One region of the Neobacillus sp. NRS-1170 genome, then DNA from elsewhere that is predicted to be linked to it. Evidence: predicted binding sites of a transcription regulator. Region 1 holds the regulator's gene; each other region holds the start of a gene.
What was found. Region 1 encodes Rex, which represses fermentation and respiration genes when NADH is low (regulators of the CRP and FNR family bind a similar motif). Its sites were predicted from a motif close to TTGTGAAATATTTCACAA; they were not measured.
Positions count from the first base shown of each region.

Region 2: ACIFOT_RS19430 (AtpZ/AtpI family protein) is a predicted target of Rex. The motif match lies at 1,395-1,412, and genes of this name have one in related genera.
Region 3: ACIFOT_RS11565 (DoxX family membrane protein) is a predicted target of Rex. The motif match lies at 1,639-1,656, and genes of this name have one in related genera.
Region 4: ACIFOT_RS08665 (cytochrome C) is a predicted target of Rex. The motif match lies at 1,635-1,652, and genes of this name have one in related genera.

Region 1 covers NZ_JBITPF010000099.1:29,364-32,434, forward strand. Annotated here, with positions in the region: gene ACIFOT_RS30925 (polymer-forming cytoskeletal protein) at 1-474, opposite strand, end outside; gene ACIFOT_RS30930 (YhbD family protein) at 487-1,110, opposite strand; gene ACIFOT_RS30935 (redox-sensing transcriptional repressor Rex) at 1,232-1,891, opposite strand; gene moaC (cyclic pyranopterin monophosphate synthase MoaC) at 1,922-2,413, opposite strand; gene ACIFOT_RS30945 (ABC-F family ATP-binding cassette domain-containing protein) at 2,587-3,071, shown strand, end outside.
Region 2 covers NZ_JBITPF010000042.1:17,697-20,767, reverse strand. Annotated here, with positions in the region: gene ACIFOT_RS19435 (S8 family serine peptidase) at 1-1,263, shown strand, start outside; gene ACIFOT_RS19430 (AtpZ/AtpI family protein) at 1,554-1,778, shown strand; gene ACIFOT_RS19425 (ATP synthase subunit I) at 1,781-2,155, shown strand; gene atpB (F0F1 ATP synthase subunit A) at 2,177-2,890, shown strand; gene atpE (F0F1 ATP synthase subunit C) at 2,941-3,071, shown strand, end outside.
Region 3 covers NZ_JBITPF010000025.1:291,293-294,363, forward strand. Annotated here, with positions in the region: gene ACIFOT_RS11555 (glycosyltransferase) at 1-550, shown strand, start outside; gene ACIFOT_RS11560 (glycosyltransferase) at 586-1,275, shown strand; gene ACIFOT_RS11565 (DoxX family membrane protein) at 1,680-2,174, shown strand; gene ACIFOT_RS11570 (YfhD family protein) at 2,262-2,450, opposite strand; gene ACIFOT_RS11575 (YfhE family protein) at 2,562-2,696, opposite strand; gene ACIFOT_RS11580 (TIGR01777 family oxidoreductase) at 2,814-3,071, opposite strand, start outside.
Region 4 covers NZ_JBITPF010000021.1:53,026-56,096, forward strand. Annotated here, with positions in the region: gene ACIFOT_RS08660 (amino acid permease) at 1-1,100, opposite strand, end outside; gene ACIFOT_RS08665 (cytochrome C) at 1,717-2,160, shown strand; gene nosZ (Sec-dependent nitrous-oxide reductase) at 2,181-3,071, shown strand, end outside.

The DNA.
Region 1 (3,071 bases):
GCCAATCTCTTTTGCTTTGCACTCCCCATAAATCTTTATATCAACTTGATCTGCGTTTAGGAGCCCGCCGATCGTGAAGCAGTATTCTCCTTTAAAATACTCAGCTTCGCAGTCTTCCCCAACTGAAAGCATACCCCGAAGTTTAATCTCCTCACATTTTACGCTCCCGCCCACTGAAGCTTTCCCAGAGATCCTTAAATTTTTGACATTTATGTTCTTCTCAAATTTCGCGGTCCCTTCAACGGTCAACTTTTGGCTCTCGAATGTTCCTTTAAACTTGGCATTCCCGTTTACTCTGGCCATATCTGCTGTCACATTCCCATTGACCGTCCCTAATCCATTGCATTCAAATTCATGACATTCCACATCATTGTTGATCGTCCCTCTGCCATTCAATGTAACTAGGTTAAATTGTCCGCCGTTTGAAGAACCTAAGCCATTAATGGCCAAATCTCCTCTATTTTTCAATTCCATAAGGATTCTCCTTTATAATAATTTCGACTTAATTTCTTCCATACAGGTCATTAAGGAAACCTGCACGACAATCTTCGTTCCCCTCTCAAAATGGATCTCTTCCGCATTAATCAGTAAGAAACACGATGATACACCAAGTTTGCGGGTAATCAGGAGTTCACAGCTTTTTTGCTTAATCAGCGCGGCATTGTCCTTTAGCACCTGCAGCAGCATTTTCCCTTCATCCAAATTGATCTCCCCTGACTGCAACAGCTTCTCTAAAACATAAACTTCAAGCATTCTGGAAAAATTAAAATTTGGGCTGCCTTGGTCATTTTCCAGGTAAAAATTCATCACTGCATTTGAAACAATGTTACGTTTTATTAATTCATCCTTATCTAACTGCAAATCGCTTAGACTAGGAGAAAACATGTCTGCTAGTTCATCTAACGATAAATTTTCCTTCATCGTTTGAATTTTATTGATTCTTTCTAAGATTTTTTCCTTTGGAAAGAAGGTTTCCTGGCCGGTAAACGTGGATTTCCTTACAAACCATTCCTCCGGAATGAGGTCTTTACGCTTCCATCTATACAGCTGTCCATAGGATATTCCCGCCAGCTCTAATAATTCCTTTTTCGAAATTAACTCCTCGCTCATGATTAAAACCCCTTTCTGTGTATTAATGTAACATAACACTGTTACGTTGTAAAGATTCGAAAAACTTGTCCTAATAATAAAAGGGCCTTCCGCAAAATTTTGCGAAAAGCCCTTAAACATTTTATTCTTCGATTTCATCTGTTGGATTTGGATAATGCTTTAAAAAGTAAATCAGTGATTGCAGCTCGACAGCTAAATCAATGTGATGAACACGAAGCGAGGACGGAACATTTAATCTTGCCGGTGTGAAATTTAAGATTCCTTTCACATTTGCCTTTACAAGCCGGTCTGTAATCATTTGGGCGACCTGTGCCGGAACGGTTAAAATCGCGACTGATATTTGATGTTCGGTGATTACCCTCTCCAGCTCATCCAAATGATAAACCGGTACCTCACGAATCGTCGTTCCCATTTTTCCAGGATCGACATCAAAAGCGCATTCAATTTTCGTATTATTATTTTTCAAAAAGTTATAGTTTAAAAAGGCTGTACCAAGATTCCCCACCCCAATTAAGGCAACCTTTGTCAGTTCATCCTGGTCCAATGTTTTCCGGAAGAAGGTTAATAAGTAATTCACATTATATCCATAGCCCTTTTTCCCTAAGGCTCCAAAATAGGAAAAATCCCTTCGGATTGTCGCCGAATCAACCTTAACCGCTTCACTTAATTCTGCTGATGAAACTCTTTGCTTGCCGGAAGAATGCAAGTTTTTTAAAAATCGATAATAAAGGGGCAGCCGTTTGGCTGTCGCCTGTGGTATTTTCATCGTTTCATTACTCATAATCTCCCACACCCCATATAAATAGTTTTGTTAAACTAGTTCTGTTCTCTTAAAATCTCCATTTTTACCGCCCGTTTTCTCTACTAAATAGGTCGGTCCGATGACCATGCCTTTATCAACGGCTTTACACATATCATAGACAGTTAATGCACAGGCAGACGCTGCTGTTAACGCTTCCATTTCAACACCTGTATTACCTTTTGTTTTAACAGAAGCTGCAATATGTAATTGATAGTTGTCACCGGCCTGTTCCCACGAGAAAGAGATATTCACTCCCGTTAATGGAATAGGATGGCACATTGGAATAAGATCCCATGTCTTTTTCGCGGCCATCACGGCGGCAACCTGCGCAACAGCTAAGACATCGCCTTTTTTCATTTCATGATTCGTTATTTTTTCAAAAATTTCTCTGCTGACTGTTATGCTTGAATGAGCCAGAGCTGTGCGCGCCGTTTCTGGTTTATCACTGACGTCAACCATCTTTGCTCTGCCTTCTTCATTAAAATGAGTGAATTCTGCCATATAAACAATCCTCCGATTAAATCATACACTATTTTTCTTTCTATGTCTGTGAAACTTTGAACTATCGGTACATTTTTTTGTCCATGAGGTTTTCTCATCAGGCAAACTGACCCGCTTTATTGCCGGACCTTTGGGAATACGGTAAAATATTGAGTAGTATAGAGGTGAATTTTATGATTTTATTGCAGGTTAATCAACTACAAAAATATTATGGTGCTGACCTTATTTTATCGAATATAAAGCTGGAATTACAAACAAGAGACCGCGTTGCTCTTGTTGGCCGCAATGGTGCGGGGAAATCGACGCTACTGAAAATCATTGCCGGTCATCTGTCACATGATGGCGGGGAAATTATTAAACCAAAAGATGTGACCATCGGATATTTGGCACAGAATACGGGGTTAGAATCCAATTTGTCTATCTGGGAAGAAATGCTGACTGTTTTTGAGGAACTTCGTCAGATGGAGAAGTCACTTCGAAAGCTTGAAGAACAAATGGCCGATTCTGCAATTTTCGAAGACTCAAGTCGCTACGAAAGAATTTTAAAAGAATATGACGGGCTTCAAGTGAAATTTAAAGAGCAGGGCGGCTACCAGTTCGAGGCGGATATTCGCTCTGTGCTCCACGGATTAAATTTTCATGATTCTAATGCGATGAT
Region 2 (3,071 bases), on a different contig from region 1:
ATTCAGCCGCTCGAGGGCTCGGCTGAATGGAATCTGGACCGTTCCGCAGAATTAGTCGATGGCGGCATCGGCCGGCCGCAGGACCTTCAAAACGTCCAAGGCAAAATTGCGCTGATCAAAAGAGGCACAATAACGTTTAGCGAAAAGGCGGAAAATGCCCGTAAAGCCGGGGCGAGGGCAGTGTTAATCTACAATAATATGAATGGCAGCTTCATGGGGAACTTGGAAACTTCGATGACCATCCCGGTCGGAGCACTCGCGAAGGGTGACGGAGTCTTTTTTAAAAAAGAATTAAGTAAACGAAGGATCCAAGCAAGGCTTGTGGTCACGGAGGAAGTGGACCGGCTGGCGGACTTCAGCTCGCGGGGGCCGGTGACGGGGACGTGGGAGATTAAGCCGGACCTGCTTGCGCCGGGAGTGGCGATTAATTCGACGGTTCCGGGCGGATACTTGAGCCTGCAGGGGACAAGTATGGCGGCGCCGCATGTGGCCGGGGCGTGTGCGCTGATTAAGCAGGCACATCCGGACTGGACGCCGGAGCAAATTAAGTCGGCTTTGATGAATACGGCTAAGCCATTAACGAAAGCGGCCGCCTTTTATCGCACCTACGAACAAGGGGCTGGACGGATTCAGGTGGATGAGGCGGTTAAGACGGAATCGCTCGTCACGCCAAGCTCGCTTCATTTTGGCAAGTTCAATGCTGAGGATGTTCATAAGTCCATCCTTAGAATAGAGAACACAAGCAGACGCACCATCCGATACACGTTTGACATCCCGCACTATGTCGACGGGCTCGAATGGCGGCTGCCGCTGGCGTTTACCTTAGAGCCGAAGCAAACCAAGGATGTCACGGTGGAGTTAACGGTGGACCCGGCTCTCTTCAAAGGAAAGGTTCAGGATGGATATTTGAGTCTTCAGGCGGGGGCAGCCAAGGTTCGGATTCCCTACCTCTATGTACTCGAAGAACCCAATTACCCGCGGGTGATGGGCTTTGAATTTGGTGAGGGAGATCAGCCGGGGCAGTATAAATATGAGGTATATTTGCCGGGCGGCGCGGAGGAATTCGGGATTGCGCTATTTAACCCGGAGGATTACCGGTTCATTGGCTTCCTCGACACCGGTACCAATCTAAAAAAAGGGCAGCTTCAAAAAGAGCTCACGGAAGAGCAGCTGCCGCCAAAGGGAACATACTTGGCCAAAATCTTTGCCAAAAAGTCCGGCAAAGAGGATTTTATGGAGGCGATGATTACCATCCCGAACTAGAATTATTTCCCGAAATTTCTGAAAACATTGTTCACAAAATAGACACAAAAAGGTCAAAAATTCTTCAATATTTACAATACAATGATAGTGGAAACTTAATCATCAAATTGCCAAAAATCATGGGAAATTGTTTGTGGTATATTTCACGTAAAGTCATTGACTTTGACAAGTCGCTATTGTATGCTAACAAAGGGTGTAAAATGATAGGGTTTTCACATAATTGATACATTTTAGACGTATTAATTTACCTCTTACCCGCTTGACATTCTCTTGGAGAGAGGATCGATAGTATGCGTCAAAATAACCGCAACCCATTTCAAGCTATGGCTTTAATGTCCGCAATTGTCTCCCAGTTAGTTGGTTCCATTCTCATAGGTATATTTGCAGGAAGATGGCTGGATAGACATTGGGGTACCGAGCCCATTTTCTTAATAGTCGGTTTGCTTTTAGGACTTGCAGCAGGAACGTATTCCATGCTGATTTCAATCCGCCATTTTTATTCAGGAGAAAAATAACGATGCCAGATTTTCGAAAGATGTACAACAGGCAAAAGAAATGGATTTTCTACTTGTTGTCCATTTATGTTCTTGGCTGGGGTTTCACCGAATACAAAACAGTGTTTCTTGGACTGATTCTAGGGACTGTGTTCAGTTTCCTGAATCTTTGGTTATTGGTGCGGAAAACTGAAAAGTTTGATAAAGCTGTTTCAGAAGGGAAGAAGGTACGCTCCCTGGGGTCGCTGCAAAGGATGGCGACAGCCGGAATCGCGGGCGTAATTGCTCTTCGATACCCTGAGTATTTCCACATCGCTTTTGTAGTGGTAGGACTAATGACATCCTATATTGTCATTATGATAGATTATTTTTACCATGCGTTGCATGTACATAAATAATGGGAAGCGAGGTGAGTTTACATGCATCATGGAGCTCCTGAGTTTGAATTTATGGGTCTTTGGTTTAATGGTGCCAATATCCTGATGATTACGATTGCAAGTTTGGTTGTTTTTCTAATTGCCGTGCTTTCTACCCGCAGGCTTGCAATGAAACCAACAGGAATGCAGAACTTTTTAGAATGGGTGCTTGACTTTGTCAAGGGCATCATCAACAGCACAATGGATTGGAAGGAAGGCGGCAGATTCCACGTCCTAGGGCTGACACTTATCATGTATATTTTTGTTTCCAATATGTTGGGTTTGCCATTTTCAATCGTCATTGACGAGAAATTATGGTGGAAATCACCAACTGCAGATCCAGTCATAACCTTGACTTTAGCCTGTTTGGTGGTGGGGTTATCCCATTTCTACGGCGTCAAGCTAAAAGGCGCAAAGGGATATGGAGAAGGCTTCTTCCAGCCGATGAAATTCTTATTTCCGTTGAAAATCATTGAGGAATTTGCGAATACCTTAACACTTGGTCTGCGTCTTTACGGGAACATTTACGCCGGTGAATTACTACTTTCACTTTTGGCAGCAGGATTAGCCCATCAAGGTATCGCCGGTATGATAGCAGCAGTGCCGCTGACACTTGTATGGCAAGGTTTCTCTGTATTCGTCGGCAGTATCCAAGCTTACATCTTCACTATGTTAACAATGGTTTATCTGTCCCATAAAGTCAGCCATGACCATTAATATATTAAATAAAAAAACTTATTCATACAATTTTAAGGAGGAACAAAATAATGAATCTTATAGCAGCAGCAATCGCAATCGGTTTAGCAGCAGTAGGTGCAGGTATCGGTAACGGTCTAATCGTAGGACGTACAGTAGAAGGTATCGCTCGTCAGCCACACGCTCGTGGTCTATTACAAAC
Region 3 (3,071 bases), on a different contig from region 1:
TACAGGGAATGTTTCCATCCGTAAAGAGTTTATCCAACAAGCAGGTTTGTTTGATGAGGACTTTGTCCAGTACGGCTACGAGGATTGGGAAATAGGGTACCGTTTATATAAACTGGGTGCCAAATATATTGTGTCCAACGATTTAATAACGTACCACCAAGAACATCCTGTGGGAATAAGTAAATGGAAAGAGGCAATTAATAACCTGGGTCTCTTTATCTTAAAGCATCATGACGTCGATGTTTTAATTCTTGGATTAGAGCTTGCAGGCATAGTAAATTTATTAACGATGAATAAGGTACTAAGAGAGTACAAGTTACTCGTGCAAACCTATGCAGAGAGATTTCAAGAATTCCAAGAGAGATTTATTCGCATTCTTCAAGCAACTGTCCTATTACTTCAAATAGATGTACGTCATATTAATATCCTTGGGGCTGCAGGTTTTGGTTCAGACGAAAGAAAAGGCATTCAAGAAGATATTAATTCCCTTAAATCCCTTGGGGAATTCACCAATTTAACCAGCCTTTTAGAGAAAATCTTGAACTCCTAAATATTATTCTAAATTAGATGGAGGGAGTGGAGAAAGTGGTTTCTATAATTACTTGTACAATAAGAGATGAGAGTATCAATAATGTTTTCGAAAATTATCGACAGCAAACCTGGAAGGATAAAGAGCTAATTATTATCCTAAATAAGGATTCCATGGACATTGATAAATGGATCGCAAAGGCAAAGAATTTTCAGCGTGTCCAGGTATATCAACTGCATGAAAAAGCAACATTAGGCGACTGCCTGAATTTTGGGATTATGAAATCAAAGTATGATTTTATAGCAAAATTTGATGACGATGACTATTACGGTCCTGAATATATAAGCAGTGGGATGGATGCTTTTAAAAATAAAAATATTTCAATAATCGGCAAAAGTTCATTATATATTTATTTTAAAAATAAAAGAGCACTGATTTATATGTCGGGTAAAGAAAATTCCTTCGTTGACACTGTTGCCGGAGCAACACTTATGTTTAGAAAAGATGTTTTTCAACAGGTTCAATTTGAAAAAGTGAATCGAGCTGAGGATTACTTTTTCATTGATCAATGTAAAGAAAAAGGGTATCACATCTATTCTACTGATCGCCATCATTTTGCTGTAATTCGGCAAGAAGCAGAAAAGCACACCTGGAAAATTTCTGAAGAAGAGCTTATGGAATGGGGAGATATCATCACCTATACAGACGATTTTAAAGCAGTGGTCGCAAAAGGGATTGCTCATTGAAAGCTTGAATGTATTAAATTTAAAGCGGGGTGACATTAAATCAATAATGTCATCTTTACATAAGGAAGGCTTGTTTATTTTTCCACAGACTTATCCACAATGTACGGATTGGTATTACGTTATTTAAAACACTTATGCACAACATCCACAAACGTTATGGAGATATTAATTTATGATGTTCACAATACCTCCAAATTTCTAATATTAAAATGTTAAAAAAATGTGAAAGTCGTTGTCATTTTCTGAGGAGGAGAGTATATTAAAAGTGTAGAGAAGATAGTGAAAGGATTCACAAACTTCTTCTACAATAACAGCTAGCTGATCCACCCCTAACAAAAAGGGAAGTTAAAATCATTAATAAACTTGTGAAATATTTCACAAGAAATTAATAGGAGATGATTGTGATGAGATGGTACAAAACTCCTCTTGCAGCAGTTGTATGGACAGTATTACGAGTTTGGCTTGGCTTACAATGGATTGAGGCAGGTTATCATAAATTAACAGGCGGTTTCGATGCAGGCGGTTTCCTTAAAGGAGCTCTGGTAAATGCAACAGGGGAAAATCCAGCAGTGCAAGCTTGGTACGCTGACTTTTTACAACAATTCGCGATCCCAAATGTTCATATCTTTAACGTCTTGATTCCTTGGGGAGAAATGCTAGTTGGTTTAGGATTAATCGTGGGATTAGCAACGATTCCGGCATTAATCGCTGGCGCATTCATGAACTTAAACTTTATGCTCGCCGGAACAACAAGCACTAACCCAATTCTTTATACAGCAGCGATGATTCTATTATTCGCAGGCACTGGAGCTTACTACTTCGGACTTGACCGATTTGCAGTACCTTTTATCAAAGGCTATTTCCAAAAAGTCCGTGCAAAAAATGTGAACATGAATTAGTGTTAAAACATTAGAACAATAAAAAATTTTATATTCCCCATTTCCCCATAGTAAAGAAGCAGGGCAAACCTGCTTCTTTTTTTATGATTATTTTCTATTTCGATTTTGGACGCGCTGGTTTGCTGCATTAGCGCGTGCCAGTGCCTCAAGATCCGCTCCATCAGCCATTTCCTTCGAAAACTCAACATCCTGTCCATCTGATTTCATGTTTTTTGGCACTTGTGGAAGTGAAGCTTTATTTTTATCTCGTGAACCATGTCCGCGTGAACGGCCCATCATAAAAACCCCTTTCAAATGTTAACTCTTGAGAGGAAAAATGCTCTCTACTCTAGTTTTAACAAATTAAAAGGGGTCCATTAATGGAAAATTCTTTAAAAATTTGGTGGACTATAGTTTCGTTTTTCTGTCAGAATAACCGCCTGCACGGTCTGCCATTTTAAATTCCCGCTGGTAGGATACCTCTTGCATGCTTGTAAGACTGTATTTCCCTCTATCCTTATCCTTTTTCTTCTTTTCAGCCATTTTTGCTCATTCCTTTCAACATTTTTTTGTCAATCGTCATCAAGCTATGTGGTAAAAATAAAGCACTTTATGTACTTATTTCCATTTTTACCTTATAGGAAAGGAATGATACTGATTTTAAGAAAATATATTTTGTAAGGCTTTTTGAAGATCAGGGTATTTAAATTCAAAACCTGAATCCAATAATTTATTAGGTAATACTTTTTGACCATCGACAACTAATGTACTCATTTCTCCCAAAAATAATCGGAGGGCAAAGCTGGGAACCGGCAACCAGTGAGGGCGGTGTAATTTCAGTGCAAGTGTTTTTCCAAACTCGCTCATCGTAACCGGGTTTGGTGCCGTAAAATTAACTGGTCCTTGGATGTCCTCGTT
Region 4 (3,071 bases), on a different contig from region 1:
CCAGGAAGGACACTTGCCGCATAGACGTACACAAACAGTTTTTCTGGTGCCAGATAACTTAAAACTACGCCAACGCCAAGGCCGATCAGTACGCCAATTGTACCGACTAGAGGCACTCCGTTGCTTGAAACCTTCGCAAACGATTTTGGAGCTTGTCCATTGACACCAAGAGTATAAAGCATGCGCCCTGCACTGTAGATACCGCTGTTACAACCTGACATAGCCGCAGTGATCACAACAAAGTTAATGATTCCAGCAGCAGCTGTAATACCGATTTTTGCAAAAGTTGCTACAAAAGGGCTTCCAAGTGAAGTTAACTTATCCCAAGGATAAACAGTAACAATAACAAAAATAGCACCGATATAGAATACAAGAATACGCCAAATTGTACTTTGAATCGCGTTTCTTAATGTTTTCTGAGGATCTTTTGCTTCACCAGCTGTAATACCGATAAGCTCTACACCTTGATAAGCACCGACAACAAGTGATAGTGCAAAAAGGAAACCTTTTAAGCCGCCAGTAAAGAAGCCGCCGTTTTTCCAGAGATTTGATAGGCCAATCGCTTCTCCGCCGTTGCCAAAGCCAAAGAAAATCAAGCCAAAACCTGCCACAATCATCAATACAATCGTAACTACTTTAATTAGCGCAAACCAAAATTCGAATTCACCAAATGATTTAACAGAAATAAAGTTTGCTGTTCCAAGAATAACCATTGCGATAAGTCCCGGAATCCATGCAGGAAGATCTGGATACCAGTACTGCATATAGGTGCCAATCGCGATAACCTCCGCCATACCGACAACTACCCACTGGAACCAGTTGCTCCAGGCAGTCATATATCCCGCGATTGGATGGATATACTTATAGCCAAATGTTGCGAATGATCCTGTACTTGGTTCCAAATAAAGCATTTCCCCCATGGCGCGCATAATTAAATATAGAAATATTCCTGTAATTCCATAAGCGAGCATGACAGATGGACCCGTCCAGCCTATTGTGCTGGAAGAACCCATAAATAGACCTACACCAATCGTTCCGCCCAAAGCAATCATTTGAATATGACGTGAACTTAAACCCCTGCTCAATTCCTTGTTTGCCATTCCTTTTCCTCCCCTTTATTCCTTATTGTTGCTTTCAAAAAAAGATGCATGTAAACCCATTGTTCATATTTTCATTAGTGTGAGGCAAAAGTTGGAAGCGGTTACAACCGAACCAGAAAAAGTTCAAATTAAACTTTATTAGAAGTATATCGTTTCATATATTACAGTGTCATTCTATAATCGTATTAGAATAATGTCAATACTATTTCAAAAACACAAAAAATTTAGACATTTTTAATCCACTGGCATAAAGAAGGGCTTTTAGTGATGAATTTCCACCCTAAAATGTCTTACTAGCAAAATATGAATTATCCTATTAATAATAATAAATGTGGAACAAAATAATTTTCTCAGACTTCAAAATATCTTTTTTCAGCCTCGAAAGATTCCCGACACACGCTTTGCCCTTATGTCCCAACCAACGTCACAAATCTCTGTATTCTTAAGATTCACAAATCGTTCAATAATTTAAAATAGCGATTTTTCCTAGGGTTTGCGAGCCCTTTCACAGAACGTTCAAAAACATCCGAAACGGTGTGAGGTACATCACAATTTAATCAACCCTCCGCGGGTAGGATAAAGTTGTTCATTAGACAAAAAGGAGGGTCAAAACAAAATGAATAAAGCCATTATAAGTTTTGTCATTTGCGCGTTGCTTGGCTTCGGTTTAGGCTACCTTGTTTTTGGAGTCATCATGGGAGACTCCGAAAAACAGCCGCAAACCGCTCAAGCTGATACAAAGCAAACAACGAATACAACCACTGAAGCTAAGGAGGAACCCGCAAAAGCATCATCGGCAAACGAGGATAACATCCTTAATAAAAAAGGATGCCTTGGCTGTCACAGCGTGGAAGCTCTTAATCTAAAAGGCGGCGCCGTCGGACCGGATCTTTCCCAAGCCTTTGTTAATGTGGAAGGCAAGCACGGCAAGCCAATAGAGGAATTCTTAAAGGCGCCTACTTCAGCAGTTATGTCAGGCGTAATCGGTAAAAATCCATTAACAGATGACGAGCGCAAGCAGGTCCTTGATCTTCTTAAGCAAGCATCTGAAGCAAAATAATCAAAAGGTGGTGTAATGCAATGAAAAAATGGATTCCAATCGCATCGGGATTACTTGCCGGCTTCGTAGCTGCGACAATCTCCTTTGCTGATTTTTCCGCAAAGACTAATACGGAAGCTGCATCCGCAGGCAATAAAAGCGATGCAGAAAAGGTGTATGTTCCTTTTGGTAAAAAAGATGACTACTACCTGTTCGCATCTGGCGGACACTCTGGACAAATGTTTATTTACGGTGTTCCATCGATGCGTCATATTCGTACCATTCCAGTATTCTCACCAGATTCGGCAACAGGATATGGCTTTGATGAGCACTCCAAGAAATTAATGGGTGACTATACATGGGGAGACCTTCACCACCCTGCCTTTTCTGAAACAAACGGAGACTATGACGGTAAATTCATGTTTGCAACGGACGTTGGTAACAGCCGTGCGGCGGCCATGGATTTAAAAACCTTTACCGTAAAAGACATCATCCAAGTTCCAAACACAAGCGGTCCGCACTGTGCGGCCTTCGTTACCGAAAATACCGAGTACATGTTCCTGCCAACTCGTTTCGCTGTACCGCTTGGATCGAAATACGAATCATTGGATGACTACAGCACAAAATACCGCGGCGTCATGAGTGCCGTAACGTTTGATCAAAACAAAGAAAAGCTTAATATTGCTTACCAAGTGGCGCTTCCGCCATGGTCCTACGACCTTTCCGATGCCGGTAAAAAAATCTCCAAGGATTGGGCTGTATTAACGACTTATAATACAGAGGAATCAACGACAAACCTTGAAATTAACGCGTCACAGGCGGACCGTGACTATATTGTTCTTTTTAACTGGAAAGAGCTTGAGAAAATGGTCAAGGACGGCAAGTATGAGGATGTTAACGGCCAAAAAATGATTTTCCCTGAAAAACAAAAA